DNA from 4 places in the Burkholderia contaminans genome. Region 4 is predicted to be linked to each of the others. Evidence: predicted binding sites of a transcription regulator. Region 4 holds the regulator's gene; each other region holds the start of a gene.

What was found. The regulator HrcA, encoded in region 4, represses chaperone genes, less so after heat shock. The targets are predictions, from matches to a motif close to TTAGCACTCNNNNNNNNNGAGTGCTAA.
Region 1: the regulator HrcA is predicted to act here: its motif matches at 3,110-3,136, upstream of groES (co-chaperone GroES).
Region 2: the regulator HrcA is predicted to act here: its motif matches at 2,823-2,849, upstream of rpoH (RNA polymerase sigma factor RpoH).
Region 3: the regulator HrcA is predicted to act here: its motif matches at 2,568-2,594, upstream of LXE91_RS28010 (co-chaperone GroES).

Annotation. Positions count from the first base shown of each region.
Region 1 is NZ_CP090640.1:1,976,238-1,983,723, forward strand. Features, by position in the region: gene LXE91_RS09175 (hypothetical protein) at 1-996, opposite strand, end outside; gene LXE91_RS09180 (carbohydrate porin) at 1,063-2,529, opposite strand; gene groES (co-chaperone GroES) at 3,210-3,503, shown strand; gene groL (chaperonin GroEL) at 3,550-5,190, shown strand; gene LXE91_RS09195 (hypothetical protein) at 5,328-7,142, opposite strand; gene LXE91_RS09200 (hypothetical protein) at 7,192-7,486, opposite strand, start outside.
Region 2 is NZ_CP090640.1:646,760-654,245, forward strand. Features, by position in the region: gene leuA (2-isopropylmalate synthase) at 1-1,410, shown strand, start outside; gene LXE91_RS03060 (nuclear transport factor 2 family protein) at 1,554-1,937, opposite strand; gene LXE91_RS03065 (acyloxyacyl hydrolase) at 1,983-2,552, opposite strand; gene rpoH (RNA polymerase sigma factor RpoH) at 2,911-3,846, shown strand; gene cydP (cytochrome oxidase putative small subunit CydP) at 4,214-4,492, shown strand; gene LXE91_RS03080 (cytochrome ubiquinol oxidase subunit I) at 4,482-6,062, shown strand; gene cydB (cytochrome d ubiquinol oxidase subunit II) at 6,094-7,230, shown strand; gene cydX (cytochrome bd-I oxidase subunit CydX) at 7,293-7,409, shown strand.
Region 3 is NZ_CP090641.1:2,294,973-2,302,458, forward strand. Features, by position in the region: gene LXE91_RS28000 (DUF6697 family protein) at 1-59, opposite strand, end outside; gene groL (chaperonin GroEL) at 592-2,232, opposite strand; gene LXE91_RS28010 (co-chaperone GroES) at 2,245-2,535, opposite strand; gene LXE91_RS28015 (lipase family protein) at 2,679-3,962, opposite strand; gene LXE91_RS28020 (class II aldolase/adducin family protein) at 4,351-5,031, shown strand; gene LXE91_RS28025 (sigma-54 interaction domain-containing protein) at 5,152-6,270, shown strand; gene LXE91_RS28030 (ABC transporter permease) at 6,261-7,049, opposite strand; gene LXE91_RS28035 (ABC transporter permease) at 7,066-7,486, opposite strand, start outside.
Region 4 is NZ_CP090640.1:1,830,164-1,837,649, reverse strand. Features, by position in the region: gene dnaK (molecular chaperone DnaK) at 1-409, opposite strand, end outside; gene LXE91_RS08570 (thioredoxin family protein) at 557-982, opposite strand; gene grpE (nucleotide exchange factor GrpE) at 993-1,538, opposite strand; gene LXE91_RS08560 (hypothetical protein) at 1,894-2,055, shown strand; gene LXE91_RS08555 (RNA-binding S4 domain-containing protein) at 2,027-2,434, opposite strand; gene hemH (ferrochelatase) at 2,519-3,583, opposite strand; gene hrcA (heat-inducible transcriptional repressor HrcA) at 3,731-4,753, opposite strand; gene LXE91_RS08540 (NAD kinase) at 4,885-5,787, shown strand; gene recN (DNA repair protein RecN) at 5,807-7,456, shown strand.

The DNA of each region.
Region 1 (7,486 bases), 150 kb from region 4:
GATCTGCTTGCCGGCAACCGGGTCGATTTCGACGACCTGGCCGTTCTGCGCATTGGTTGCGAGCAGGTGACCGTTCGGTGCGGTGGCGAGCGCGAGCGGGCGGCGCAGGAAGCCGTCGGCGGTGACCTGGCGGCCGACGCCCGCGCTGGTGTCGCGCGTGAGCGGGTCGTCGATCTCGACGATGCGGTTGCCGATCGCGTCCGACACGTACAGCTTCTTCTGGTCGCCCGACAGCGCGAGGCCGGTCGGGCCGACCAGGAACACGCCCTTGTCGGCCTGCGCGCCGAGGCCGCTTGCGACGACCGTTTCTTGCTTGATCACGGGCGGCTTGCCGGCCGGCACGTCGAGGTCGAGACGCAGTACCGTCGCCTGCTTGTAGATAGGTGGATTGCCGTCCGCGCCGCCGACGCCGAAGCCGGCCATGCTGACGAACAGCGTCGCGCTGTCGCCGCGGTCGACCACGGCCATGTTGCCCCACGGGTCGTTGATGTTGGGCGTCGACCACGTCGACGCGATCTTGCCTTGCGGATCGAGCACGATCAGGCAGCCGGCGCCCTTGGTGTTGGTCGTGCCGTCGTTGCTCGGCGTGCTGCCGACGATCACCCAGCCCGACTTGAGCATCGTCATCGCCGTCGACAGGCCGACGCCCCCGGGGCACGCCTTCAGGTCGCGCGGGATCGACGCGAACAGGCTCAGCTGCTTCGTCGACGGGCGGTAGTTGACGATTGTGCTGCCGGTGCCTTGCAGGTTCGCCGAGTTGTTGAAGTTGTCGACGAGCACGTCGCCCGCCTGGATCGTGCCGGCCGACACCGGCGCGACCGCGATCGCGTACGGGTTCTGGTCGCCGTTGTCCGGCACCGTGTTGACGAGCGTGGTGTGGCGATGCACGGTCTCGAGGAAACCTTGCGGCTCGGCGAGTGCGCCGGCGGCGGCCGTCAGCGCGGCGGCGGCCAGTGCGCCCGTCGCGAGGCGGCGAAGCGGGGCGGATTGAATCATGTGAATCTCCTGGGGAGCGCGCCGTCCGGGCGGCGCGCGAAAATGGTCAGCGTGGGCGCGTCACGCTCAGAACGTGATCGTCGTACGCGCGCCGATCACGAATGTGTTGCGCAGCGGCTGGGTCGCGTCGCTCGGGTTCTGGCCAGCACCGGCATTGAACGTGTACTGCGCGTCGGCCTGGACGATCCACCACGGGTTGACCTGGTACTGGTAGGTCGCTTCGAGCGTCGTCTCGCGGGTGCGCACGCCGTACGGGCCGGTCGCGAACGTTCGCGCGGTCTGGTCGAGGTCGGTCACGTGGTTGCCGACCTGGATGTACGTGACGCCGAGGCCGACGCTGTCGTTGTCGCGGCCTTCGAACGGCGCCTTCAGCACGATCCCCGCGTTGGCCGAGAAACTCACCAGGTTACGGTCACCCGGCGCGCCCATCACGCGCGCGAACACGCCGAGGCTGCGCGGGCCGGTCGGGTCGGGGCGCCAGATCATCTGGTCGGCCACCGCGTAGAAGCTGTAGTTGCCGTGACGCTGCTGCGCAGTGCCGTTCGACGCCGGGTCCGCGAGCGACAGCCCGTCGGTGCCGACGTTCTGGTCCGCGAAGCGGCCGTTGTGATACCAGACGCCGATCTTGTAGGTGCCCGGCAGCCCGTTCGAGCGGCCGGTGTCCATTTCGCCGTCGGACGGCTGGTTCAGCGCGTACTGCAGTTCGCCGATATAGAGCGCGCCGTTGTGCAGGTTGAAGTTGGTGCCGCTCAGGTTATTCGGGTTGTTGCCGAGCGGATCGCCGTCGAACACGCCTGCGAGCGCGGTGAGCTTCGGCGTGATCTGCGCGCGTACGCGCACGCCGAGACCCGCGAGCGGATAGGCGGGGCCGCCGTTGGGCAGGTCGTACGACGGCAGCGCGGGCCAGCCGAACATCGTGTTGACGAACGTGTTCGCATACGTGCTGACCATGAATTCCTGGTCCAGGCTCTGCTGGCCGATCTTCACGTCGACGCGCTTGTCCATGAACGACTGCTGGTACCACAGCTCCCACAGGCGCGTCGTGCCCTGCGCCTCGATGCCGCTCGCAGTGTTGAGCGTGCCGAGATTGCGCGCACTCAGGTTGGTGCCGTGGATCTGCAGCGCGCTGACGTTGAACGTGCCGCCGGGCAGGCCGATCGCCTTCTGCGTGTCGACCGTCAACGTGGCCGTCGTCAGCCCGTCGTAGGCGCCGCCGCGGTTCAGCCCGCCGCGCACGTTCGCGAGGTATTCGCTGGTTTCGGTGATCAGCAGCGTCGCGCCATACTTGCCGAGCCATGGGCGGATGCCGCCCATGTCGCCGAGCAGGTTCTGGCGCGTCCAGATGCCGGTCCACATGTTGGTCGGCTTCGCCTGGATCGCCAGGTCGGCTTCGGGGGCTTCGGGCTGTGCGTCGACCGGCACGGCGGCAAAAGCCGCGCCGCTCGCGAACGATGCGCACGCGAGGATGGCCGCACACGCGGCGGGGCGCATCCGGGCCCGGATGTTGTCTCCCTGGAACGACGCAAACTTCATATCAAATCCCTGGTTCTATTTAGTCTGGAGTCCTGCTTGTCGGTCGCTGTCCGGACGCTCGGCACTGATTGGCCAGCGCATGAAGATGAACGCAACGCGGCGCATCGTAGGAGTGTCAAATGCGAAAGTCAATGTAAACGAGAATGATTCGCATCTAAATTACTGAATGTAATCCGCCTCCTTACGGATGGAGGCCAGCACGTGTTTAGTGCCGAGGTAAACCGTAAATATCGGTGTAATGAAAATGAATGGATCGATGCGGATCGATGGGGCGGGGGGGCGGGGCGCAGGAGGCAGCCGGCGGGCGTCGGATGGCGCGTGCCGGCAGACGGAATCGACGCCGCCACGGAATTTATCAGGATGACGCCGCCGATCGCGGGAACTCCGTGCTTTCCCGGTGTCCAAACGGGGCGCGATGAGATTCCGGGGCCGCGCGGGCCGGCCGGCAAGGCTGGGCGATTCTTTTAGGTATTTGTTTTTAATGGATTTTTGTTGGATTCGTATGCTTTTTTCGTCCCGTCCCCGCCCCGAAAATTCCTCCGGTTTCCCTTCTTGAATTTGTCAAAACCCGTCCATATAATTAGCACTCGCTGCACGAGAGTGCTAACAATTCTCTGCCGGGCGATAAGCCGGGCAGATTCCCTAAGCGTTCTTCAATCTCAGTCAAGAGAGGAGTGAATATGAACCTTCGTCCTTTGCACGATCGCGTGATCGTCAAGCGCCTGGATCAGGAAACCAAGACCGCCTCGGGCATCGTGATCCCCGACGCCGCTGCTGAAAAGCCGGACCAGGGCGAAGTCCTGGCCGTCGGCCCGGGCAAGCGCGACGACAAGGGCGCTCCGATCGCGCTCGACGTGAAGGTCGGCGATCGCGTCCTGTTCGGCAAGTACGCAGGCCAGACCGTGAAGGTCGACGGCAGCGAACTGCTGGTCATGCGCGAAGAAGACATCATGGCCGTGGTCAACGCGAAGTAAGCGTCCACTGACGGTACATATTCCCAAGAATTCAAGGAGTTAGAAGATGGCAGCTAAAGACGTCGTATTCGGCGATTCCGCCCGTTCGAAGATGGTCGAAGGCGTGAACATTCTCGCCAACGCAGTCAAGGTCACGCTGGGTCCGAAGGGCCGCAACGTGGTGCTCGAGCGCAGCTTCGGCGGCCCGACGGTCACCAAGGACGGTGTGTCGGTCGCGAAGGAAATCGAGCTGAAGGACAAGCTCCAGAACATGGGCGCGCAAATGGTCAAGGAAGTTGCTTCCAAGACCAGCGACAACGCAGGCGACGGCACGACGACGGCAACCGTCCTCGCGCAATCGATCGTCCGCGAAGGCATGAAGTACGTCGCATCGGGCATGAACCCGATGGACCTGAAGCGCGGCATCGACAAGGCAGTCGCAGCGGCTGTCGAAGAGCTGAAGAAGATCAGCAAGCCGTGCACGACGAACAAGGAAATCGCACAGGTCGGCTCGATCTCGGCGAACAGCGACACGTCGATCGGCGATCGCATCGCTGAAGCGATGGACAAGGTCGGCAAGGAAGGCGTCATCACCGTCGAAGACGGCAAGTCGCTGGCAGACGAACTCGACGTCGTCGAAGGCATGCAATTCGACCGCGGCTACCTTTCGCCGTACTTCATCAACAATCCGGAAAAGCAAGTCGCCGTCCTCGACAACCCGTTCGTGCTGCTGCACGACAAGAAGGTGTCGAACATCCGTGATCTGCTGCCGGTACTCGAGCAAGTCGCGAAGGCTGGCCGTCCGCTGCTGATCATCGCTGAAGACATCGAAGGCGAAGCGCTCGCAACGCTGGTCGTCAACAACATCCGCGGCATCCTGAAGACCGTTGCGGTCAAGGCACCGGGCTTCGGCGATCGTCGCAAGGCGATGCTGGAAGACATCGCGATCCTGACCGGCGGCCAGGTGATCGCGGAAGAAACCGGCCTGACGCTCGAGAAGGCAACGCTGGCAGAACTGGGCCAGGCGAAGCGCATCGAAGTGGGCAAGGAAAACACGACGATCATCGACGGCGCAGGCGAAGCCGTGAACATCGAAGCACGCGTGAAGCAAGTGCGCGCGCAAATCGAAGAAGCGACGTCGGACTACGACCGTGAAAAGCTGCAAGAGCGCGTGGCCAAGCTGGCCGGCGGTGTTGCAGTGATCAAGGTCGGCGCTGCGACCGAAGTCGAAATGAAGGAAAAGAAGGCACGTGTCGAAGACGCACTGCACGCAACGCGCGCAGCTGTGGAAGAAGGCATCGTGGCAGGTGGCGGCGTTGCGCTGATCCGCGCTCGCACCGCGATCGCAGGCCTGACCGGCGCTAACGCCGATCAAAACGCCGGCATCAAGATCGTGCTGCGCGCAATGGAAGAGCCGCTGCGCCAGATCGTCACGAACGGCGGCGAAGAAGCCAGCGTCGTGGTGGCGGCAGTTGCTGCAGGCCAAGGCAACTACGGCTACAACGCAGCGACGGGCGAGTACGTCGACATGGTCGAAGCCGGTGTCGTCGACCCGACCAAGGTCACGCGTACCGCACTGCAGAACGCAGCTTCGGTTGCGGGCCTGCTGCTGACGACGGACGCAGCTGTTGCAGAACTGCCGAAGGAAGACGCACCGATGCCGGGCGGCATGCCGGGCGGCATGGGCGGCATGGGCATGGACATGTAATCGACTTCGGTCGATGGTGTCCGGAGCGCGCAGCGATGCGTGTTCCAGCCAAAGAAAAAGACCCGCAGCGATGCGGGTCTTTTTTTATGTGCGCGCGGATGACGATGCGAGGTGAAAGTGGGCGGCTGGCACCCGTGCTATTCGCGCGCCATGACCAACGCGTAGTAGGGTCGCTCCTTCACGACGAAACGGGGATCGGCCGAGAGCGTACTCACTGCCGGGGCGTAGCGTGCGCGAGCCTGGGCCAGCTCTGCTGATGACGGTGGCCATTGATGTGCATTCCATAGCAGGTCGACGTAGCTGATGACGACGGCGCGGACGCTGCGATCCCCGAGGGTGCGTTCGATGTTACCGGCGAGCGTCGTCGTGTCGGACGCGAACAGTGTCGAGATGGATGCGGGCCAGTGCTCCTGTGCCAGCGCAACGTTCTTGTCGCCGCCGATGTTGTAGGTGTGTGTATTCGATGCAGCGGCCAGGTAGGCGGCGAGAAAGTCGTTGCCCTGGGGGAAAAACGCGGTGATGCCATCCTTCGGGGCATCCTGCCGGAAGTCAGCGACGATCGACTGGTCGAGCTGCGCGAACTGGTCGCGGAAGTGCAGTGGCGCATGCACCCGCACCTGATGTTCGTAATGGCGGACTTCGGAATACGTGAGCCCTGATTCCGGATTCGGCAGGTTGGACACCATCATCAGACCCAACAGCCACCACGCAGCCTTGTTCCTGTCGCGACGCGACAACTCCGCGATCAGTAGTACAAACAATGCCCAGAATGCCAGAACGGTCAGGGCGGACCATCGATACGACGCGCGCATGTTCCTGAAGCCCGGTACGTGCGTCGACAGATAGGCCGTTCCGGTAGGCGCGACCGCATATTCGGGCGGCATCGCGGCCTGGAAGTTGCCTGCAGCCCGGTCGGCGTCGGGCCGCACGGAATGGACTTTCAATGACGGCCCGAGCGCGAGGTACGTCGCAAGCATGCCAAGCACCAGTAGCGGAATGCCGTGGGTCTTGTTTTTCGACAGCACGAATCCGGCCAGGCCTGCGATGGCGATGGGGGCGATGAACGTCGTGAGCCACACTGATGCGTCGCCGAAGTAGGCCGAGTCGCTTCTCGGGGTGCTGATGCGGAGCACATCCCATAGCCACAGAAGTCCTTGGGTTGGCTGTACGAGCATGGTGACGTCGACGCCGAAGCCACGGAATACCGACAGCGGATCCGCTGCGAAGCTCTGCGTGCCGACGAATTGACGGTAAAGCACGAACGCGAGTCCGAAGTCCGCGGCATAAATCGGCATGCCGACGGCAAGCAGGCGTACCCTGCGGCCACTCGATCGCTTGAGCCAGCCCGCATACTGGACGAGTGAGCCGAAGGCGAACATGACGAACGTATAGCCGTCGGTGAAGACGGCCAGGCATGCGACGGCCGCAAGGGCGAGCGCCGATATCGCGATCGTCCGGGAGCGTCGTGCGTCGATCGCTTCGCATAGCCGGTGCGTCGTCCACAGATAAAGCGGCAACAGCGCGATCCCGATCGACAGCATCGAATAGCCGGAGTGCGCCCAAATGACCGGCATGGTTGCCCACACCAAGGCCAACGCCAGCGCATATCGCGCGGGGGCACCCAGTGCCGACGCATAGCGTTTCGAGCCCCACAGCGCGAGCGCCAGGAACAGCAACGTGGTCGTGCTGTACGCGTCGGCGGGGTTCAGCGGCGTGGCCGCAAGCATAGCGCTTTCCACCAGCGCGCCGGATAGGCCGAACGCAATCGGCGCGGGGACGGGGAGGCCGAAATTGTGGACGAAGATCGATGGCCATCCGCTGTTTGCGAAAGACTGGGCGAACGACGAAATCCACAGTGCCTGACCGAGTGTCGGAAGGGCGATGAATGGCACGGCCCCGTAGATGACGGCAACAATCGATAGCGCGACCGCGAACGGCAGCGACTCGCGCAAGGTTGATCCTAACGGATGCTGGCTTGTTGGAGTGGTACGCATATCCGGGTCAGTGTGGGGGCCTGGGCACCAGGGCGGCGCCGACAAAGAACATCAGGTCGCCGGCTACCGTCACCATGCGGCCGAGGACAATCGCGGTGATGAGGTCCGCTTGTCCGACGACACCATGCATCAGCCAGTACAGGACGGCTTCGCGAACGCCCACGCCCGCTGGTGCACCGGGCGTGACGAGCCCGGCGAGCCAGGCAATGACATAGGCGCCGCATACGGGCAACCAGAATGCGGCATCGTGCGTGTCGATCTTCGCGTGTTGCACCGTGATCGCCAGCAGGGCGCTGAAGATC
Region 2 (7,486 bases), 1.2 Mb from region 4:
GACTTCGATTTCGTCCGCAAGCTGATCGACGACAAGCGGATTCCCGACGACGTGACGATCGAAGTGCTCGTGCAGGCGCGTGAAGACCTGATCGCCCGCACGTTCGAAGCGCTCGAAGGTGTGCCGCGCGCGATCGTGCACCTGTACAACGCGGTGTGCCCGTCGTTCCGCCGCATCGTGTTCGGGATGTCGAAGGCCGACGTGAAGGCGCTCGCGATCGACGGCACGCGCATCATCAAGGAACACGCCGCCGCGCGCCCCGACACGCAGTGGACCTTCCAGTACTCGCCGGAAACCTTCAGCATGACCGAGCTGACGTTCGCGCGCGAGATCTGCGACGCGGTCGCCCAAACCTGGCGGCCGACCCGCGATCACAAGATGATCGTCAACCTGCCGGCCACCGTCGAGGCCGCCAGCCCGAACGTGTTCGCCGACCAGATCGAGTGGATGGACCGCAACCTCGCGTACCGCGACAGCATCGTGTTGTCCGTGCATCCGCACAACGATCGCGGTACCGCGGTCGCGGCGGCCGAACTCGCGTTGCTCGCGGGCGCCGACCGCATCGAGGGCTGCCTGTTCGGCAACGGCGAACGCACCGGCAACGTCGATCTCGTCACGCTCGCGCTGAATCTCTACACGCAGGGCATCGATCCGGGCCTCGATTTCTCCGACATCGACGCGGTGCGCCGCGTCGTCGAACGCTGCAACCAGATTCCGGTGCATCCGCGCCACCCGTACGCGGGCGACCTCGTGTTCACCGCGTTCTCGGGCTCGCACCAGGACGCGATCCGCAAGGGCTTCGCGCAACAGCGCCCCGACGCGGCCTGGGAAGTGCCGTACCTGCCGATCGACCCGGCCGACCTCGGCCGCAGCTATGACGCGGTGATCCGCGTGAACAGCCAGTCCGGCAAGGGCGGCGCGACGTTCCTGCTCGAACGCGGGATGGGCTTCACGCCGACGCGCCGCGTGCAGATCGAATTCAGCCGTGCGGTGCAGACGCTCGCCGACGCGTCCGGCGAGGAAGTGACGGGCGATGCGATCTGCGCGCTGTTCGCGCGCGAATTCTTCGACACCGACGGGCCGGCCGCGCGACACGGCAACGGCGCGCGCTGGCAGAACCGCGAGATCGCGGCAGCGCCCGCGGCAGATACCCCGCCCGACGAGGCCGTGCGACATTTGGCCGCGGAATTCGCGGCGGCCGCCGGCGCGGCGATCAACGTCGCGTCGTGCGAACACACCCGCACGACGGACGGACGGATCGCGGTATCGGTCGGCTGCCGGGTCGGCGATGCGCCGCTGCGGCACGGCGTCGGCCTGCATGCCGATGCGTCGAGCGCCGCGCTCGACGCGGTCGTCAGCGCGATCAACCGCTCGGCCTGGCACTGCGCGGATCGCCGCGCGGCGGCCTGAGCGCCCGGTTCCGTTTCAGGGTTCAAACGTCAGCGAGCGGGGCGTGACCGCCCGTGCGCCGCGCGATCCGCGCCGCACGAGGCAGTAAAAAGCGGCCCAGAAGGCCGCTTCGGTCGGGACATGAAAAGGAGCGCCACGCGCGCTCATGTCTCGGTCGCGCACCGCGTCGCCTGCCACGCGAACAGGCTCCAGCGGCCCTGCTCGTGGGTATGGACCGAGGTATAGGCAATCGGGAAGACCAGGCCGCCGTTGTTCGTTTCCATCTCGATCAACGCGCGCCCGGTGACGACGCAGGTTTCATCGCCGACGGGCAGCACGTCCTGCGACTGGATTTCGATCTGGCGATAGCGGCGGCGGCCGGCGACGATGGCGTCGATGAACTGCTGCTTGGTTTCGCGTTTGCCGTTGGTGTGCACGAAGAACACCTTGTCCGACAAAAGCGTGTCGAGCGCCTCGCCGTCCCCGTCCACCATCGCCCGGAACCGATCGCGCTCGAGCGCGCGGATCGCATCGACCACCTTCGCCATCGCCTGACTCCTCGGCAACGCGCACGCCGTGCGCGGGCGTGCGGATCAGAAGTTGTACTGCAAGTAGAACTGGTGGAAATTTATACCAGGATTCGGCTCTTTGATACCCGCGTTAGACACATGTTCAAAACGGTAGCCGACCTGATACTGTTGCCGTTGGCCGAACTGCACGCCCACCCCCGCCGTCGGCGCGAACTGGAACGCGGTGCCCATCGAGAAGCGATCCGAGATCGTCGGGTGCGTCAGCAGCCTGACGCCGCCGCCGGCCTCGATGAACGGGCGGACCTCCCCGGCGCTCTTGATGAAGCGGAACATCGGCGTCACGCCGAATTCGCCGATGTTGCCGTGGACGTTCCCGCCCGTGTGCCAGTAGCCGGCATGCCCTTCCACGACGAACGCGAAGTGCCAGCCGCCGATTTCCCACCAGTTCCAGCCCGGATCCCACACCACGCCGAGGTCGGCCTTGTCGACCCCGCGGCGATCCGAAAAACCGCCGCCCGCCTGGATCCCCCATCGATCCGCGCATGCCGCGCCCGATCCGCCCAGAAGGGACGCCGCCAGCATCGCGTGCAGCGCAAGCCGGCTGCGGGGCCGGCGATTCTTCTTATTGTTCATCTGTCACTCCAACTTTGGGGGTTGAATGGAGCCAGCCGCTTCGGCCGGCTCGAGCGAACTGAATGGTATGGTAAAGGACTTTTCGGATCGGCATCACAAAGCGAAATGGCTTGCTTCCAAAACGACAAAAATTGAAATCGTCTACCGATTCCCATCAGAAACAACGGCTTACGGAACTTCGCTCCGCGCTCCCTGTCGCAGAATAGACTATCGACTCGACTTACTCGATAGAAAAACGGGAACTCCGATGCCCACGCTTGCTCTAAGGAATTAGCACTCGGTTTCCGGGAGTGCTAAGATGGCTCCCGGAATCTCATCCGAGACCGGGGGTTTGTCCCTGATTCCAAAGGAGTTTTTAGTGAGCAACGCCCTGACCCTCCCGAACACCCTGAGCCCGACGCCGGCCAAGGCCGCATCGGCAGGCTCGCTGGCGCTCGCAGCCCAATCGATGTTGCCGGGCCAGCTCGGCAACATCGACGCGTATATCCAGGCCGTCAATCGCATTCCGCTGCTGACGGTCGAAGAGGAACGCCAGTACGCGACCGAATTCCGCGAAAGCAACAACCTCGACTCGGCACGCCGCCTGGTGCTGTCGCACCTGCGGCTCGTCGTGTCGATCTCGCGCAACTACCTCGGCTACGGCCTCCCGCACGGCGACCTGATCCAGGAAGGCAACATCGGCCTGATGAAGGCGGTGAAGCGCTTCGACCCGGCGCAAAACGTGCGCCTGGTGTCGTACGCGATCCACTGGATCAAGGCCGAGATCCACGAGTACATCCTGCGCAACTGGCGCACGGTGAAGGTCGCGACGACCAAGGCGCAGCGCAAGCTGTTCTTCAACCTGCGCAGCCACAAGAAGGGCCTGCAGGCGATGACGCCCGAGGAAATCGACGGCCTCGCGAAGGAACTCAACGTCAAGCGCGAAGACGTTACCGAAATGGAAACGCGCCTGTCGGGCGGCGACATCGCGCTCGAAGGGCAGGTCGAGGACGGCGAGGAATCGTACGCGCCGATCGCCTACCTGGCCGACTCGCACAACGAACCGACCGCCGTGCTGGCCGCGCGTCAGCGCGACACGCTGCAGACGGACGGCATCGCGCAGGCACTCGGCGCACTCGACGCGCGCAGCCGCCGCATCATCGAGGCACGCTGGCTGCACGTCGACGACGACGGCTCGGGCGGCTCGACGCTGCACGATCTCGCTGCCGAGTTCGGTGTGTCGGCGGAACGCATCCGCCAGATCGAAGCGAGCGCGATGAAAAAGATGCGCACTGCCCTCGCCGAATACGCGTAAATCGCTGCGAATTAGAGCGCTTCATCAAAAACCGCTGCCCGACCGGCAGCGGTTTTTTTTCGCCCGTCATTTCCGCTGCTTCTCATTCGCTTCTTCGTACGTTTTTCGGCCCGTTTCAGTGCGGATTAATTGACCTGATTCGTCAGGTAATAGGCCGTTTGCGGGCCCCTTCCGCATAACCTTGATCTGCCTCAAGTTTCGGCCCGTGTTTCGCGACGGTCTGCCGCAGCGCAGCACTCGGCATCGGAAAGCCGTCATTTTAAAATTGGCATGTCAGGCGCAAAAGGATTAAAACAGCTTCACGGCCGTCATAAATCCGACGTAAAGTCGCCCCAAATCGCACCTAAATCGATTCAGGATAATCACCTTGATCTCGATCAATAAAGAGCCTGCGCCGCCTCCGCCGCGGCCGGCCGGAACGATCGGCTGGCGCGCGTGCATTGCCGCGTGGGCACGCGGCCCGACCCTCGCCCGCGACATCACCCTGGTGCTGATCGTCAAGCTGATCCTCCTGATGTCGCTCAAATACGCATTCTTCAATCATCCGCAGGCCGAGCACATGTCGTTGCCGCCTGCCGCCGTCGCCGAGAAGCTGCTCTCGGTACCGGCGCCTGCATCCACCGAGGGAGACCACCATGATAAGTAGCGAAGTCGTCGATCTGTCACGTCTGCAGTTCGGCATCACGGCGCTCTACCACTTCCTGTTCGTGCCGCTGACGCTCGGCCTGTCCTGGCTGCTCGTCATCATGGAAGCCGTATACGTGATGACCGGCAAGCAGGTCTACAAGGACATGACCCAGTTCTGGGGCAAGCTGTTCGGGATCAACTTTGCGATGGGCGTGACGACCGGCATCACGCTCGAATTCCAGTTCGGCACGAACTGGTCGTACTACTCGCACTATGTCGGCGACATCTTCGGCGTGCCGCTCGCGGTCGAAGGCCTGATGGCGTTCTTCCTCGAATCGACCTTCGTCGGCCTGTTCTTCTTCGGCTGGAACCGCCTGTCGAAGGTCAAGCACCTGATGGTCACGTTCCTCGTCGCGCTGGGCTCGAACCTGTCCGCGCTGTGGATCCTGGTGGCGAACGGCTGGATGAACAACCCGGTCGGCGCCGAGTTCAACTACCAGACGATGCGCATGGAGTTGACGAGCCTGTTCGACGTGCTGTTCAACCCGGTCGCGCAGGTGAAGTTCGTGCACACCGTGTCGGCCGGCTACGTGACGGCTGCGATGTTCGTGCTCGGCATCTCGTCCTGGTACCTGCTGCGGAAGCGCGACGTCGACTTCGCGCTGCGCTCGTTCGCAGTGGCGGCCGGTTTCGGCCTCGCGGCCACGCTCTGCGTGATCGTGCTCGGCGACGAGTCGGGCTACACGACGGGCGAAGTGCAGAAGATGAAGCTCGCCGCGATCGAATCGGAATGGGAAACGCAACCGGCACCGGCATCGTTCACGCTGATCGGGATCCCGAACCAGAAGGAAGAACGCACGGACTACGCGATCAAGATCCCGTACGCGCTCGGCCTGATCGCGACGCGCTCGATCGACGAGCCGGTGATCGGCCTGCGCGAGCTCGCGAAGCACAGCGAGGAACACATCCAGAGCGGGATGGTCGCGTATGGCGCCTTGCAGAAGATCAAGGAAGGCGACAAGAGCGACGCGACCCGCGCGCTGTTCGACCAGCACAAGCAGTATCTCGGCTACGGACTGATGCTCAAGCAGTTCACGCCGAACGTGATCGATGCGACGCCGGAGCAGATCAAGGCCGCCGCGAAGAAGACGATCCCGCCGGTCGCGCCCGTGTTCTTCTCGTTCCGGATCATGGTGTTCCTCGGCTTCCTGTTCCTCGCGACCTTCGTCGCCGCGTTCTGGTTCTGCGCGCGCCGGCAACTGCTGCAGGACAACCGCCGCTGGTTCCTGCGCTATGCGGTGTGGGCGATCCCGCTGCCGTGGCTCGCCGCGGAATTCGGCTGGGTCGTTGCCGAGCTCGGCCGCCAGCCGTGGACGATCGCGGGCATCCTGCCGACGCATCTGTCGGCGTCCAGCCTGACGGCAACGGACCTGTACCTGAGCCTCGCCGGTTTCATCGCGTTCTACACCGCGCTGTTCGTCATCGAGATCAAGCTGATGTTCAAGTACGCACGCCTCGGCCCGTCGTCGCTGCATACCGGCCGCTATCACCACGAACTCGCCGCCACCGGCGAGCGGGCCGCGGTTTGAGCACGCTGTCGCAACCGAACAAGGAATCGCTATGGACTATGCAACTCTCAAGCTGATCTGGTGGCTGCTCGTCGGCGTACTGCTGATCGGCTTCGCCGTCACCGACGGCTTCGACATGGGCGCGACCGCGCTGCTGCCGTTCCTCGGCAAGACCGACGAGGAACGCCGCATCATCGTCAACACGGTCGGCGCGACGTGGGAAGGCAACCAGGTGTGGCTGATCACGGCCGGCGGCGCGATGTTCGCGGCCTGGCCGCTCGTCTACGCCGCGTCGTTCTCCGGCTTCTACTTCGCGATGCTGCTCGTGCTGTTCGCGTTGTTCTTCCGGCCGGTGGGCTTCGACTACCGCAGCAAGCGGCCGGACCCGCGCTGGCGCGCGGGCTGGGACTGGGGCCTGTTCGTCGGCGGCTTCGTGCCGGCGCTGGTGTTCGGCGTCGCGTTCGGCAACCTGCTGCAAGGCGTGCCGTTCAAGTTCGACAGCGACCTGCGCGTGACCTACTACGGCGGCTTCTGGGCGCTGCTGAACCCGTTCGCGCTGCTGTGCGGGCTCGTCAGCCTCACGATGCTCGTCGCGCACGGCGCCGCCTTCATCAAGATGAAGACGGAAGGCGTGATCGCGCGCCGCGCGTCGGTCGCACTGCGCGTAGCGTCGTTCCTCGCGGTCGTGCTGTTCGTGCTGGCCGGCGTGCTGATCGCGTCGTATATCGGCGGCTTCCACATCACGCACGCCGCACCGACCGACACCGTCGCGAACCCGCTGCTCAAGGACGTCGCAGCCGGCTCGGGCCTGTGGCTCGCGAACTACGGCGAGTATCCGTGGATGATCGCGGCGCCCGTCGTCGCGATCGCCGGCGGCCTGCTCGCGCTGCTGCTCGCCGGCTCGAAGCAGGAAAAAACGGCGTTCTTCTGCACGGGCCTGATGATCACGGGCGTGATCCTCACCGCCGGCTTCTCGATGTTCCCGTTCATCATGCCGTCGTCGCTCGACCCGCGCAGCAGCCTGACCGTATGGGATTCGACGTCGAGCCACATGACGCTGCAGGTGATGCTGTTCGCGGTGATCGTGTTCCTGCCGATCATCCTGCTCTACACGAGCTGGGTGTACCGCGTGATGCGCGGCAAGGTCACGCGCGAGGTGCTCGAAGAGAACAAGCATTCGATGTATTGATGCTTTGAACCGGGCCGGGGCGCGCACGTGCCCCCGCCCACCGTTTCGCAAGGAGTCGGATCATGTGGTATTTCAGCTGGATTCTCGGTATCGGCGTCGCGCTGTCGTTCGGCATCGTCAATGCGATGTGGCTCGAAGCGCGGCAGAAGACGCAGGAAGCACGCGTTCGCCACGACTGACGCGCGCGGCCGATCGCGCCGCCGCCGTCCCGAAGGAACCTCGCCTCGCGCGAGGTTTTTTTTCGCCCGGGGCCGGC
Region 3 (7,486 bases), on a different replicon from region 4:
CTGCCGCCGCACGCGGTGTGGATGAATTCGCGGGTGTACTGCTTGTCGATCTCGAACATGTTCGTGCTCCGGTATCGGAAACTTCCGTCGGCTAAATCAGGTATGCAAAGTAATGAGGCTGGATCGGCATGCGTGATGCGAGGCATTCCAGCCGAACGTTGCCGGGGCGGCGGATCGATGGCGTGTCGTGATACGGGAAATTCCGCGCGAACAAGCTGACCTGCGCGATGCGCGGCTAACGCATCGACGTCGTGTTCAAGCGTGCACGGGAAAGACTACGGCGCGCACCGTCCGCCTGCTGGCAGGACGGTGGCTCGGGAAAAGAGAGACGCAGGCGTCCTGCCTGTCAGGCAGAAAAGCAACTCGGAGGGCGAGGACTTCGGATGCGCATGTGCGTACTCGGTGATGGATCGATTGCGAACACATTCTAGTGAACGCATGCGCGGGCGCAAGTAAAAAGGTCGTAAAGGTGGCGTGGCCCGTGCGGACCGGCGCACAAAATAAAAAACGCGTGACGACTGTCGTCGCCACGCGCAATGGGAGTCTGCAAGCTGGCGCGCATGCCGGCGAACCGGCATGCGCGTCGGGTCATCAGAAATCGAACCCCGGCCCACCCGCACCCGGGCCGCCCGGCGCCGCCGCCGGCGCCGCATCCTTCGGCGCTTCGAACACGGTCGCATCGGTGGTCAGCAGCAGCCCCGCGACCGACGCCGCGTTCTGCAGCGCCGTGCGCGTGACCTTGGTCGGATCGAGCACGCCCGATTCGACGAGGTCGCCGTATTCGCCGGTCTGCGCGTTGTACCCGAAGTTGCCCGAGCCCTCGGCCACCTTCGCGACGACGACGCTCGCTTCCTCGCCCGCGTTCGTGACGATCTGGCGCAGCGGTTCCTCGAGCGCGCGCAGCACGATCTTGATGCCCGCGTTCTGATCGGCGTTCACGCCCTGCAACTCGCGGATCGCCTGCCGCACGCGGATCAGCGCGACGCCGCCGCCCGGCACGATGCCTTCCTCGACGGCCGCGCGCGTGGCGTGCAGCGCGTCGTCGACGCGGTCCTTCTTTTCCTTCACTTCGATTTCGGTGGCCCCGCCGACCTTGATCACCGCGACACCGCCCGCGAGTTTCGCGACGCGTTCCTGCAGCTTTTCACGGTCGTAGTCCGACGTCGCTTCGTCGATCTGCACGCGGATCTGCTTCACGCGTGCTTCGATGTTCTTCGCATCGCCCGCGCCGTCGATCACGGTCGTGTTTTCCTTGCCGACCTCGATGCGCTTGGCCTGGCCGAGTTCGGCGAGCGTCGCCTTCTCGAGCGTCAGGCCCGTTTCCTCGGCGATCACCTGCCCGCCGGTGAGGATCGCGATGTCCTCGAGCAGCGCCTTGCGGCGGTCGCCGAAGCCCGGCGCCTTCACGGCGACCGTCTTCAGGATCCCGCGGATGTTGTTCACGACCAGCGTCGCGAGCGCTTCGCCTTCGACATCTTCCGCGATGATCAGCAGCGGCCGGCCCGACTTCGCGACCTGTTCGAGCACCGGCAGCAGGTCGCGGATGTTCGAGATCTTCTTGTCGTGCAGCAGGATGTACGGGCTTTCGATCTCGGCGATCTGCTTGTCGGGATTGTTGATGAAGTACGGCGACAGGTAGCCGCGATCGAACTGCAGCCCTTCGACCACATCGAGCTCGTCCGCGAGCGACTTGCCGTCCTCGACGGTGATCACGCCTTCCTTGCCGACGCGGTCGATCGCTTCCGCGATGCGCTGGCCGATCGATTCCTCGCCGTTCGCGGAGATCGTCGCGACCTGTGCGATTTCCTTGCTCGTGGTGGTCGGGCGGCTGATCTTCTTCAGCTCGTCGACGGCCGCCGCGACGGCCTTGTCGATGCCGCGCTTCAGGTCGAGCGGGTTGAGCCCGGCCGCGACGTATTTCTGGCCTTCACGAACGATCGCCTGTGCGAGCACGGTGGCCGTCGTGGTGCCGTCGCCGGCCGCATCGCTGGTGCGGGATGCAACTTCCTTCACGAGCTGCGCGCCGATGTTCTGCAGCTTGTCCGCGAGTTCGATTTCCTTCGCGACCGACACGCCGTCCTTCGTGACGACGGGCGCGCCGAAGCTGCGTTCGAGCACGACGTTGCGGCCCTTCGGCCCGAGCGTGACCTTCACCGCGTTCGCGAGAATGTTCACGCCTTCCGTCAGCTTGGCCCGTGCGACGTCGCTGAAAATGATTTCCTTCGCTGCCATGATTTCGCTCCGTTATTGATTGACGACCGCGACGATGTCTTCCTCGCGCAGCACGAGAAACTCGTTGCCGTCCACCTTGACGGCTTGCCCCGCGTATTTGCCGAACAGCACGCGTTCGCCGACCTGCAGGTCGGGCACGATGCGCTGGCCGTCCGTATCCTTGCGGCCGGGGCCGACGGCGATCACTTCACCCTGGTCGGGCTTTTCCGCCGCGCTGTCGGGGATCACGATGCCCGATGCGGTGGTGGTTTCCTGGTCGAGTCGTTTCACGATCACGCGGTCGTGCAAGGGGCGTAGGCTCATTGGTTCGTCCTGTGCTGATCTGTTGAAATTGGCTGGCACTCTTTAACAGAGAGTGCTGACGAGTATAAAAATGCGCGGCGGCGCAATCCAATAACGGATTCCGAAATGCATTCGCGCCGTCGTGCAAAAGCGCGTCGCTCCCGCTATTGCGACACGGCCTGCTGGGCGGCGGGCGTGCAGACCGGGCGGATCGTCTCGCCGGCGAGCACGCGCTTCACGAACGGGATCGAATCGGCGAGCGACGCATTCACGGTGCCGTTGTGTTCGCGGCCCGCATACAGGTGCGCCTCGACCGTCGTGCCGGCCGCGCATGCGTCCTTCGCGAGCGCGAGTTCGAGCGGCGCGAGCCCGTCGTCGGCCCCCGCACCGATGAAGACGGGCGTGGCGATCTTCAGCGTCGGGTACTTGAGGTACGCGTCCCACCATGCCTTCAGCCGCGCGTCGCCGCCGGGCTTCACGGTGTTCGCGTGCGTGAGGTGCGCGAGCGCCGCGTCGTCCTCGAGCGATGCAAGGCAACTGATGCGCGACTGTTCGAGGATCGGCAATGCCTGCTCGGTCAGCACTTCGTCCGCACGCAGCGACGGGTCGAACTGCTGCGCGGAGAGCACCGAGTAGAACTGGTACGCGAGCGTCGGATCGACGCGCTCGGGATCGCGCCGGTACGCGCTCTCGAACTTCGGCAGCGACGCGAGCGTGGCGGGCGACGCGTTGTAGATCGTCCCGGTGGCAACGGTCGCGCGGATCGCGAGTTCGGGCGCATAGGCGGGCGCGTAGCCGGCCGCCGCGAACACGGCCGAGCCGCCTTGCGACTGGCCGACGAGCACGACCTCGTTCGCGAGGCCCGGCACGCCGCCGAGCACCGCGCGCACGCTGTCGAGCAGCGTGTAGCTGTTCGAGCGGTTGTTGAGCTGCGGATTCGGGCCGGGCGTGCCGAGCCCCTGGTAGTCGGTCGCGACGACCGCGAACCCTTGCTGCAGCCACGCGTTCAGGTAACGCACGTCGCGATACGAGCGGCCGAACCACGACGGCGCGCAGATGTCGGCCATCCCGAACGTGCCGTGCGCCCATGCGACGATCGGCCAGCCGCCCGCGGGCGGCGTGCCGCGCGGCACGAACAGCGCACCCGACACGGCGATCGGCGTGCGCCCGGCGACGCCGTCGGTCGATGCATAGAGGATGCGCAGCTGGCGCCCGGCGCTCGCGAGCCCGAGCGTTGCCGGAAGCGGCTCGGTGCGCAGTAGCACGCCGGGCGTCGCCGGAATGTCGCGGTCCCACGTGTAGAACGCGGACACGCGGCCGTCGCCCTGAAGCGGATCGGGGGCGGGGACGCGGCCCGGTGAAGCCGCATGCGAGAGGAGCGACGAGACGGCGAGCGCCGAAGCGAGCAGCGTGCGCGCGGCATGGCCGCGCAGGGGGAGAAGCGTCATGGTCGGATGGATGTCGGTGAAGTCGGATCGGACGTGCCGGGCGGTGCGCGGCGCGGGCCGATCACGACGCAAGTTTCGAACCAGCGCGCGCGTTGCAGCGGCGGCGCACGATGCGACGGGCCATCGCGTGGCGTGTCGGGCCGTCCGCGCATGGACCGGCTGCGTGCCGCGCAGCAATCCGGGCCGGCAGGCTGTTGCTCCCGCAACAGAGGCGCGTACGTGGATCGCAAGGCGCGCGTCGTGCAAGGCGCACGCGCCCCGTCGCGCGGGGCTTTGGCGCACGCATGGCCGGCTGGCACGATTGCTGCTGATCCGGTAGCCGTGCGTCGCGGCGTTCCGACATCGCGATGCGAGCCCATCCGTTCACCCGATCAAGGAAACCGTCCTCATGCCAGTCACCTCGACCATCGACAGCGGCGAACTCGTGGCATTCGTCGAGCGCGCCACGCGCGAATTCACGCAGGCCGAACGCGTGCTGAAGGACACGCGCACGCTGTCCGCGACCAACACGTTCCAGGCGTTCCAGCGCGTGCCGGGCACGGAACTTGTCGTCGCACTGTCGGCGCCGAGCCCGTGGGCCGCGTCGCAGGAGATCCAGCCCGTCGTCGTGACGTTCGACGGCGACGTGCTGCACGGCGACGCGCGCGCGGGCGGCAACGGGCCGCGCTATGCGGACGTGTTCCGTGAGGCGCCGGAAGTCGGCGTCGTGATCCACGTGCACGGCCCGTACCTCGGCGCCTGGGCGAGCGCGCATCGCCCGCTGCCGATCCGCTATGCGCCGGCCGCACGCTACACGCGCGCCCGCGAGATTCCGGTGTATGTCGATCGCCGCCCCGGCGAGCCGCGCTTCATCGTCGACACGATCCGCCGCGACCCCGAGGTGCCGGCGATCATCGAGGCGAACGGCGGCGCGACGTTCTGGGGCAAATCGATCCTCGACGTGTCGAAGTACATCCTGATCCTCGAGGAAGCCGCGTATTTCCAGGCGCTCGCGGAACCGCTCGGCGGCTCGCTCGAATTCGGGCCGGGCGCGCTCGAGCAGCAATGGAAGATGACCGGCCTCGCGTGATGCCGCGCGGCGGCCGGCGCATTCCGGCCGCCGTCATACCGATAGCTCGATGAATTGGTTCGTGGCCGGCGCGCGCCTTGCTATCGTCGAACCTTCCCCGTTCAATACGCCGGTCGTGCCATGGCCATCTTCAGCTTGCCGGACCCGACTTCGCATGCGATCACGATTCGTGCGAAGGCGCTGACGTTCGACGATCCCAAATCGCGGGTGCTGCTCGAGCGCATCCAGCTCGTCGCGCCAAGCGATGCGACCGTGCTCGTCACCGGCGAGAGCGGCACCGGCAAGGAGCTGATCGCGCGCCTCGTGCATTCCTTGAGCGAGCGTCGTGACGGCCCGTTCGTCGCGGTCAACTGCGGCGCATTCTCCGAGACGCTGATCGAGAGCGAGCTGTTCGGCCATGAACGCGGCGCATTTACCGGCGCGATCAACAGCCAGCCCGGCTGGTTCGAATCCGCGAATCGCGGCACGCTGTTTCTCGACGAGGTGGGCGACCTGCCGCTGTCCGCGCAGGTGAAGCTGTTGCGTGTGCTGCAGGAGCGCGAAGTGACGCCGGTCGGCTCGCGCAAGACCGTGAAGATCGACGTGCGGCTCGTCGCGGCGACCAACGTGAATCTCGAAGCCGCGGTGCGCGCGGGCAATTTCCGCGAGGATCTGTACTACCGGCTCAACGTCGTGAAGCTGAGCCTGCTGCCGCTGCGCGAGCGGCCCGGCGACATCGCGCCGCTGATCGAACACTTCATCGACACCTACGCGAAGCGGCTGCGCGTGGCTGCGCCGACGCTGACGGACGCCGCGCGCGCCAGGCTGCATGCGCATGCGTGGCCCGGCAACATCCGCGAACTCGAGAACGTGATCCACCACGCGGTGCTGATCTGCGCGGGCGGCGCGATCGATGTGAGCGACCTGCAGTTTTCCGCGCTGTCGCTTGCGCCCGATGCCGGCGACCCGCGCGCCGCTGCGGCGGCGCCGCCGCGCCGTGCGCGCGACGTGGCCGAGGCGACCGATGCGCTGCGCCACGCGGTGATCGAGCTGCTGGATCTCGGCACGCCGTCGCTGTGGCAGCACATCGAGGACACCGTCTACCGCAGCGTGTTCGACTACAGCGAGCACAACCAGCTGCGCATGTCGCGCCTGCTCGACCAGTCGCGCAACATCGTGCGTGCGCGGCTCGCGCAGCTCGGCATCCTGAAGCCGCGCGACGCGGGCGACGCCGACGCGCGGCTGCGCCGTCAGGCGTGATCGCGCCAGCGCAGCGCGCGCTGCGCGACACGCTCGCATAGCGCACTCATCCCGACGGCGAGCGCCGTCACGCCCAGCACGCAGACCAGCAGCACGTCGGCGCGTGCGCCCGCCTGCGCGTTCTGCATCAGGCTGCCGACCCCCGCGCCCGCGTTGAACAGCAGCTCGCTGCTGGTCGCGGTGATCCATGCGAACGGCACGGCCTGCAGCACGCCCGCGAACAGGTCAGGCAGCGCGCCCGGAATCAGCACGTCGCGCCACAGGCCGGCGCGCGTCAGGCGATACGACTGCGCGAGTTCGACATAGCGCGGATCGACGCGGCGCAGCCCGTCGAAGCTGGCGGTCGTCATCGGGTAGAACGCGGCGAGCGCGATGATGAACACCTTAGCGAATTCGCCGGTGCCGGCCCACAGGCTCAGCAGCGGAATCAGTCCGAGCACCGGCACGTAGCGCAGCGCCTGGAACGCCGGCTCGCCGAGCTTGCGCGCAAGCGTCGAGCGCGCCATCGCCGCGCCGAACACGAGCCCGACCGCGACACCGGCCACGAGGCCGAGCGTCGTGCGGCGCAGGCTCGCGCCGAGATCGGTTGCGAGTTCGCCGCTGCGTGCGAGTTCGACGAGCGCGGCGCCAACCTGCTGCAACGGTACGAATGCGTATTGATGCGCCGCGTCGCCTGACGAAGCGTATTGCCATGCGGCGACCAGCAGGGCCGGCACGACGAGGCCGCGCGCACGGCGGCGCAGCGCCGCGAACGTGAAGGGGGGCTTGGCGAGGATCATTCGGAAACCTGTTCGTTCAGCGCGCGGGCGTCTGCCAGCGCAATGCGTAGCGTTGCACGAGCGCGATCGACCGGTCGATCGCGAAGCCGATCAGCCCGATCACCGCGACGTCGATGAGCACGACGTCGAGGCGCAGCATCTGCCGCGCCAGTTCCATCATCTGGCCGATCCCGCTGTCGGCGCTGAGCAGTTCGACCGCGACGAGCGCGAGCCACGCGCGCGCGAGTGCGATCCGCACGCCGGTGAGCAGCGGCGGCAACGCGGCGGGCAGCAGCACGTCGCACAGCAGCGCGAAGCGGCCGAGCCCGTAGTGCCGCGCCATCTCGACGAGATCGCGCGGCGCGTCGTGCACGCCCGTGTACGCGGCCAGCGCGACCGGAAAGAACACGGCCTTGCCGACGACGACCAGCTTCAGCGGCTCGTCGACGCCGATCAAC
Region 4 (7,486 bases):
CCGTGACCGGCTCGCCGAGGTAGTCTTCGGCCGTCTTCTTCATCTTGCGCAGCACTTCCGCCGAAACCTGCGGCGGCGCGAGCTTTTCGCCGTGCGCTTCAACCCATGCATCGCCGTTGTCGGCCTTGATGATGGTGTACGGCATCAGGCCGATGTCCTTCTGGACTTCCTTCTCTTCGAAGCGGCGGCCGATCAGGCGCTTCACTGCGAACAGCGTGTTCTTCGGGTTGGTCACCGACTGGCGCTTGGCCGGCGCGCCGACGAGCACTTCATTGTCGTCCATGTAGGCGATGATCGACGGCGTGGTGCGCGTGCCTTCCGAGTTCTCGATGACCTTGACCTGGTTGCCTTCCATGATGGCGACGCACGAGTTCGTGGTGCCGAGGTCAATACCGATGATCTTTCCCATTTTTCCTAATCTCCAGAAATGCTTGTTTGCTGCGCAAAACGCCGCGTTTGGGGGCGGTTTCGCGCGCCAGAATTCAACTCTGTTCCCGAAATGCGTCCGTCCGATCCGTTTTCAAGACCCGACGAGCGATGCGGATATTAAATTTTTTCAATCGCTGCCGGCTAGCGGATCGCCGCCCGGCGGATCGCCGCCCGACGCGGCGATTTTCGCGCGTGCCGCCGACACCGCTGCCTGGAACTGCGCGAGGCCATGCCAGCCCGTCGCGCGCCCGAGCCGCTTGCCGCGGTGGAAGAAGAACCACGTCGGCACGCCGTGCAGCCCGAAGCGGCGCCCCAGCTGGTGGTGTTCGTACACATTGCAATGGAACCACTTCAGGTCCAGCGCGCGGATCGCGTCGGGCTGGGCGAGCATCGCCTTCTTCGCGATCTCGCAGTTGAAGCAGTCGACGCCCCAGAAGAACACCACCGCGAGCGCATCACCCGCGCCGCCGATCGCCGCGTCGAACGTGCCGGCGTCCAGTGCCTGCATGTCGAACGCGTTGAACGCGGCCGGATCGACGCCGGCTGGCAGCATCGCGACGGCCTTACTTCGGCTGCGCGACGGTAACGAGCGCCGGACGCAGCACGCGGTCGGCGATCGTGTAGCCCTTTTGCAGCACGGTGACGACGGTGTTCGGCTCCTGCTCGGCCGGCACCATCGAAATTGCCTGGTGCTGATGCGGATCGAACTTCTCGCCGACCGGGTTCAGCGCGACGACGCGGCCCTTCTCGAGCGCGCTCGTCAGCTGGCGCAGCGTCAGCTCGACACCTTCGCGCACCTTCGCGATGTCGCCGGACGTATCGTTGACGGCCGCTTCCAGGCTGTCCAGTACGGGCAGCAGGTGCTCCGCAAAGCTCTCGATCGCGAACTTGTGCGCCTTCGCGACGTCGTCCTGCGCGCGGCGGCGGACGTTCTCGGTTTCGGCCTTCGCCCGCAGGTAGCTCTCCTGCAGCTCGGCGACCTTGGCTTGAGCCTCCGCGAGCGCCGCGTCGGCTGCTTCGGCGGCGGGAGCAGCGCCTTGCGCCGCCTGCTTCTCGCTGCCGATATCTTCGGCCGATTGGGATGCCGGGTTCTCTTGCGTGTTTTCCATGTCGCTGAAAGTCGATTAGAGGTTGAAGCCAAATCGGCAACCGCCGGGTTATATACCCGGTGGCACCGCACATTGCTGGTGCAAATAAGGGTGAAAACGACGATTTCAAGAGGGTTATTCGCCGGCATTCTCCAATACCGCGAAACAACCGCGCGTCACGCCGGGGCATCGGCCGCATAGTCCGCCAGATCGGGCGAAACGGCCGGTAACAACGCTTACCTGGCAAGTACTAGCTTGGCACAGGCCCGCTGCACTACACTCCACTCAAGCGTCGGAAAAGCGTGTTTACCCCTAGCTGACCGTCGCCTGACATCCACCTGGCGCCGTTTTCACCCTTCTTCTCGAGGGGAGTACCATGAAACTGACCTTTGCGATCTCGGTGGTCGCGCTGGTACTCATTGCCGGCACCACCACCATCTGCCTGTCGGGAGCCGTCACCGACCGCACGACCGAATACGGAAGCGCGCGGGCGACGTTCGACCAGATGTTCAGCTCCCACCAGAAAATCTGTCGATGATGCGCCGGTCGCGCTTCGTCGGCCGCCCGTGCAACTCGGCTGCCGGCTCGCGATACGTGCGGCGCCGCTCCAGTTCGGCGAGCCGCGCGGCCCGCCCTGCTTCCGTTTCCGCGTAAAGCGTCTGTGCGACGCTCGCCGGCCCGCGCACGTCGCACATGCCGAGCACGGCAATGTGCCAGACGATGCCGTCGATCGCAATCTCGACCTCGTCGCCCACGCGCACTTCCTTCGCCGGCTTGACCGCCGCGCCGCCGATCTTCACGTGCCCCTTGTCGACCGCATCGGTCGCGAGCGAGCGCGTCTTGAAGAACCGGGCCGCCCACAGCCATTTGTCGATGCGCAGCTTCGCGCCCGGTTCGGTCGAAATCTTGTAGTTCATCGCAGCCTCCGCCGGGCCGCCCCAAGGAGGCTGACCGCCCCCTCGGGGGGCAGTGAACGAAATGAGCGTGGGGGTCGTTTCATCTCAACCCACGGTTTCGGGCTGCGCGGCCCCGACCGGCCAGCCCTGCAGATTCTCGGCGACGATCTCGCCGAGCGCACCGATCCACGCGGGCGCGCCATTCAGGCATGGAATGCGGTGGAACACCTTGCCACCGCCGGCGAGGAACTCGTCACGCACTTCCATGCCGATCTCCTCGATCGTCTCCAGGCAGTCGGCCGTGAAACCGGGACAGAACACGTCGGCCCGCCGCACGCCGGCCTCGCCGAACTCGCGCAGCGTCGGCGCGGTGTAAGGCTGCAGCCATTCGGCCTTGCCGAAGCGCGACTGGAACGTGACGCGGCATTCGGTGGTCGACAGCCCGAGCGCGGCCATCAGCAGCGCGCCCGTTTGCTGGCACTGGTCGTGATAGGGGTCGCCGAGGTCGAGCGTGCGCTTCGGCACGCCGTGAAAGCTCAGCACGAGCTTGTCGCCGGCCGCGAAGTCGGGCCGGCCGTGCTGCGCCCAATACTGGCGCACCTGCTCGGCCAGCGCATGGATATAGGCCGGATGGTCGGCGTAGTGCCGCACCGTGCGCACCTCGGGCTGGTTGCGCATGCGCGCGAGCGCTTCGAAGGCGGCGTCGAAGGCCGTGGCCGTGGTCGACGCCGAATATTGCGGGTACATCGGCATCAGCAGCACGCGCTCGACGCCCGCGCGCTTGAACTGCGCGAGCGCGTGCGAAATGTTCGGGCTGCCGTAGCGCATCGCGTAGTCGACCTGCACTTGATAGCCGTTCGACACGAGCAGATGTCGCACGCTGTCGGTCTGGCGTTCCGTGTACACGCGCAGCGGCGAGCCCTCGGGCATCCAGACGGCTGCGTATTTCTTTGCAGACGCGCGGCCGCGCAGCGGCAGGATCACCGTGCGCAGCAGCACCTGCCAGATAGCCTGCGGAATCTCGACGACCCGCGGATCCGACAGGAATTCGGCCAGGTAGCGCCGTACCGCGCGCGGCGTGGGTGCGTCGGGCGTGCCGAGATTGATCAGCAGCACGCCGATGCGATGGGCAGCCGCGGTGCTCGAAGGCGGCTCAAGATCGAAACGCATGGGCAATTACGTGCTCTGGGCACGGGACCGGACGGCTCTCAATTATAGCGGGCCGCTGCGCGCCGGTCGGCTGGCCGTTCGGCCGACTGTCGGCACACACGGTGCCGCGGCACGATGACGGGGCAGGATCGGGCTGGCGACGGCAGGCTACTGCTGGCTCAGCGTGAGCGACAGCAGGCGCGCGGTGATGTCGACGATCGGTATCACGCGGTTGTACGCCATGCGGGTCGGGCCGATCACGCCGAGCGTGCCGACGATCTGCCCGTTCACCTCGTAAGGCGCGGTCACGACGCTCATTTCCTCGATCGGCACGAGCGTCGATTCGCCGCCAATGAAGATCTGCACGCCCTGGGCGTGGCTCGACACGTCGAGCAGTTGCAGGAGGCCCGTCTTTTGGTCGAATACGTCGAACAGCTTGCGCAGCCGAGCCATGTCGGACGAAAGATCCGCCACTTCGAGCAGGTTGCGCTCGCCGGAAATCAGCACGGTGTCCTCGGTGTCCGGCACCTCGGTGCTGGCCGTCACGGCGGCATGCATCAGCGCGGTCATGTCGCCGCGCAACTGGTCGATCTCGTCGCGCAGGCGGCGGCGCACCTCGTCGAACGACAGTCCGGCGAAATGCGCGTTGATGTAGTTGGACGCCTCGGTCAGTTGCGACGGCGAGTAATCGCGCGGCGTCGCGAGCATCCGGTTCTGCACGTCGCCCTCGGGCGTGACGATGATCAGCAGGATGCGCTTGTCCGACAGGCGCATGAACTCGATCTGCTTGAACACGTGGCTGCGGCGCGGCGTGAGCACCACGCCCGCGAACTGCGACAGGTTGGACAGCACGCTCGCGGCGGCCGCCACGACGCGCTGCTGCGGCTCGCCGGCCTGCAGCGTGTTCTGCACCTGCCGCGCAACGGCTTCGGCGTCGATCGGCGCCTCGACCGTCAGCATCGTGTCGACGAACAGCCGGTAGCCGCGCGGCGTCGGCACTCGGCCGGCCGACGTGTGCGGGCTCGACACGAGGCCGAGCTCCTCCAGGTCGGACATCACGTTGCGGATCGTTGCCGGGCTCAGCTCGAGCCCGGAGTAACGGGACAACGTGCGCGATCCGACTGGCTGACCGTCGGCGATATACCGTTCGATCAGGGTTTTCAGGAGGGTTCGTGCGCGAGGATCTAGCATGGTGGAAAATTTTAGCGCAACCGCGCGACCGCGGCGAGTGGCGTCGGCTACCGTTGCGCGGGCCGGCCCGATCCGGCCCCGTCTGCGCACAGCCGGTTCTTTTCGTCAACGAGCTATGGTGTAATGCCGGCATGAAAACCGGTAATCAGTTCAACACTGTCGCGCTCGTCGGCCGGAGCAACACGCCGAACATCGCCGAGCCGCTCGCCACACTGGCCGCCTGCGTCGCCAAGCGGGGCTTCGAGGTCGTCTTCGAAGCCGAAACCGCGCGCGAGATCGGCATCACCGGCTATCCGGCGCTGACCCCGGCCGAAATCGGGGCGCGCGCCGACGTGGCGGTCGTACTGGGCGGCGACGGGACGATGCTCGGCATCGGCCGTCAGCTCGCGCCGTACAGGACACCGCTGATCGGGATCAACCACGGGCGGCTCGGCTTCATCACCGACATCGCGGCGGCCGACATGCAGGCGCTCGTCCCGGTGATCCTGTCGGGCAAGTTCGAGCGCGAGGAGCGCGCGCTGCTCGAGGCCCGGATCATGCGCGACGGCGAACCGATCTACCATGCGCTCGCCTTCAACGATGTCGTCGTGAACCGCAGCGGCTTCTCCGGGATGGTCGAGCTGCGCGCGTCGGTCGACGGCCGATATATGTACAACCAGCGTTCGGACGGCCTGATCGTCGCGACGCCGACCGGCTCGACCGCTTACGCGCTGTCGTCGGCCGGCCCGATCCTCCATCCGCAGCTGGCAGGCATCGTGCTCGTGCCGATCGCGCCGCACGCGCTGTCGAACCGGCCGATCGTGCTGCCCGACGATTCGAAAATCGCGATCCAGATCGTCGGCGGGCGCGACGTCAACGTGAACTTCGACATGCAGTCGTTCACCGCGCTCGAACTGAACGACACGATCGAGGTGCGCCGCTCGAAGCACACGGTGCCGTTCCTGCACCCGATCGGCTACAGCTACTACGCGACGTTGCGCAAGAAGCTGCACTGGAACGAACACGCCTCGAACGAAGACGACAAGGCGTCCTGACGCCGCTCCGCCCGACACCATGCTCCGCCACCTCTCGATCCGCGACTTCGTCATCGTCGCCGCGCTCGATCTCGAATTCGACAGCGGCTTTTCCGTCTTTTCCGGCGAAACCGGTGCCGGGAAATCGATCCTGATCGACGCCCTCGCCCTCGCGCTCGGCGAACGTGCCGACGCGAGCGTCGTGCGCACCGGCTGCGGCCGCGCCGACATCACCGCCGAATTCACGCCGCACGACCGCGTCGCGCGCTGGCTCGACGAACACGCGTTCGACACCGAGGACACCGTGATGCTGCGCCGCGTGATCGATGCGAACGGCCGGTCGCGCGCGTTCATCAACGGCACCAGCGCGACGCTCGCGCAGCTGCGCGAGCTCGGCGAAATGCTCGTCGACATCCACGGCCAGCACGCGCACCAGCTGCTGATGCGGCCCGACGCGCAACGCGAGCTGTTCGATACGCATGCCGGCCTCGTCGCCGATGCCGCGAACGTCGCGCGCGCATGGCGCGTGTGGCGCGACGCGACGCAGGCGATCGAAGCAGCCAAAGCGCACGAGCGCGAGCTGCAGCTCGAACGCGAAAAGCTCGCCTGGCAGCTCGCCGAACTCGACAAGCTCGCGCCGCAAGCCGGCGAATGGGACGAAGTCAGCAACGAGCACAAGCGCCTGTCGCATTCGGCGAACCTGATCGAAGGCGTGCGCGGTGCGCTCAACGCGCTGTCCGAGTCCGACGACGCGATGCTCGCGCAGCTGGGCGCGATCGTGTCGAAGCTGCGCAGCCTCGCCGACTACGACACCTCGCTCGGCGACGCGCTCGCGTCGCTCGAACCGGCGGAGATCCAGTTGCAGGAAGCCGTCTATTCGCTGTCTCACTATGCGCAGCGCGTCGATCTCGACCCCGAACGGCTCGCGCAGGTCGAATCGCGCCTCGATGCGCTGCACTCGACCGCCCGCAAGTTCCGCTTGCCGCCCGACACGCTGCACGAAGAACACGCGGCACGCCGCGCGCAGCTCGCCGCACTCGATGCGGCGGCCGACCTCGGCGCGCTCGTGGCGGTGCAGGCCAAGGCGCGGGAAGCCTATCTCGCCGACGCGAAGCACCTGTCCAAGGCACGCGCGCAGGCCGCCAAGGCGCTCGGCACGGCCGTCACGGCCAGCATGCAGGAGCTGTCGATGGCGGGCGGGAGCTTCGAAGTCGCGCTCGTCCCGCTCGCCGACGGCGGCCCGCACGGGCTTGAACAGGTCGAATTCCGGGTCGCCGGGCACCCCGGCGTGCCGCTGCGGCCGCTCGCGAAGGTTGCGTCGGGCGGCGAGCTCGCGCGGATCAGCCTCGCGCTCGCGGTGATCGCCAGCGCGGCAAGCCCGACGCCGACGCTGATCTTCGACGAAGTCGATACGGGCATCGGCGGCGGCGTCGCCGAAGTGGTCGGCCGCCTGCTGCACCAGCTCGGGCGCGATCGCCAGGTGCTGTGCGTGACACACCTGCCGCAAGTCGCCGCGCGCGGGGATCACCACTACCAGGTCGCAAAAGGCGCCGACGACCGTGGCGGTACGGTGTCGACCGTCGTCGCACTCGACCGCGCCAGCCGCATCGAGGAAGTCGCACGGATGCTCGGCGGCCTCGAGATCACGGCGACCACGCGCAAGCACGCGAAGGAAATGCTGGCCGCCTGACGCTGGCCACCCGTTATCCGTTCATCGAAC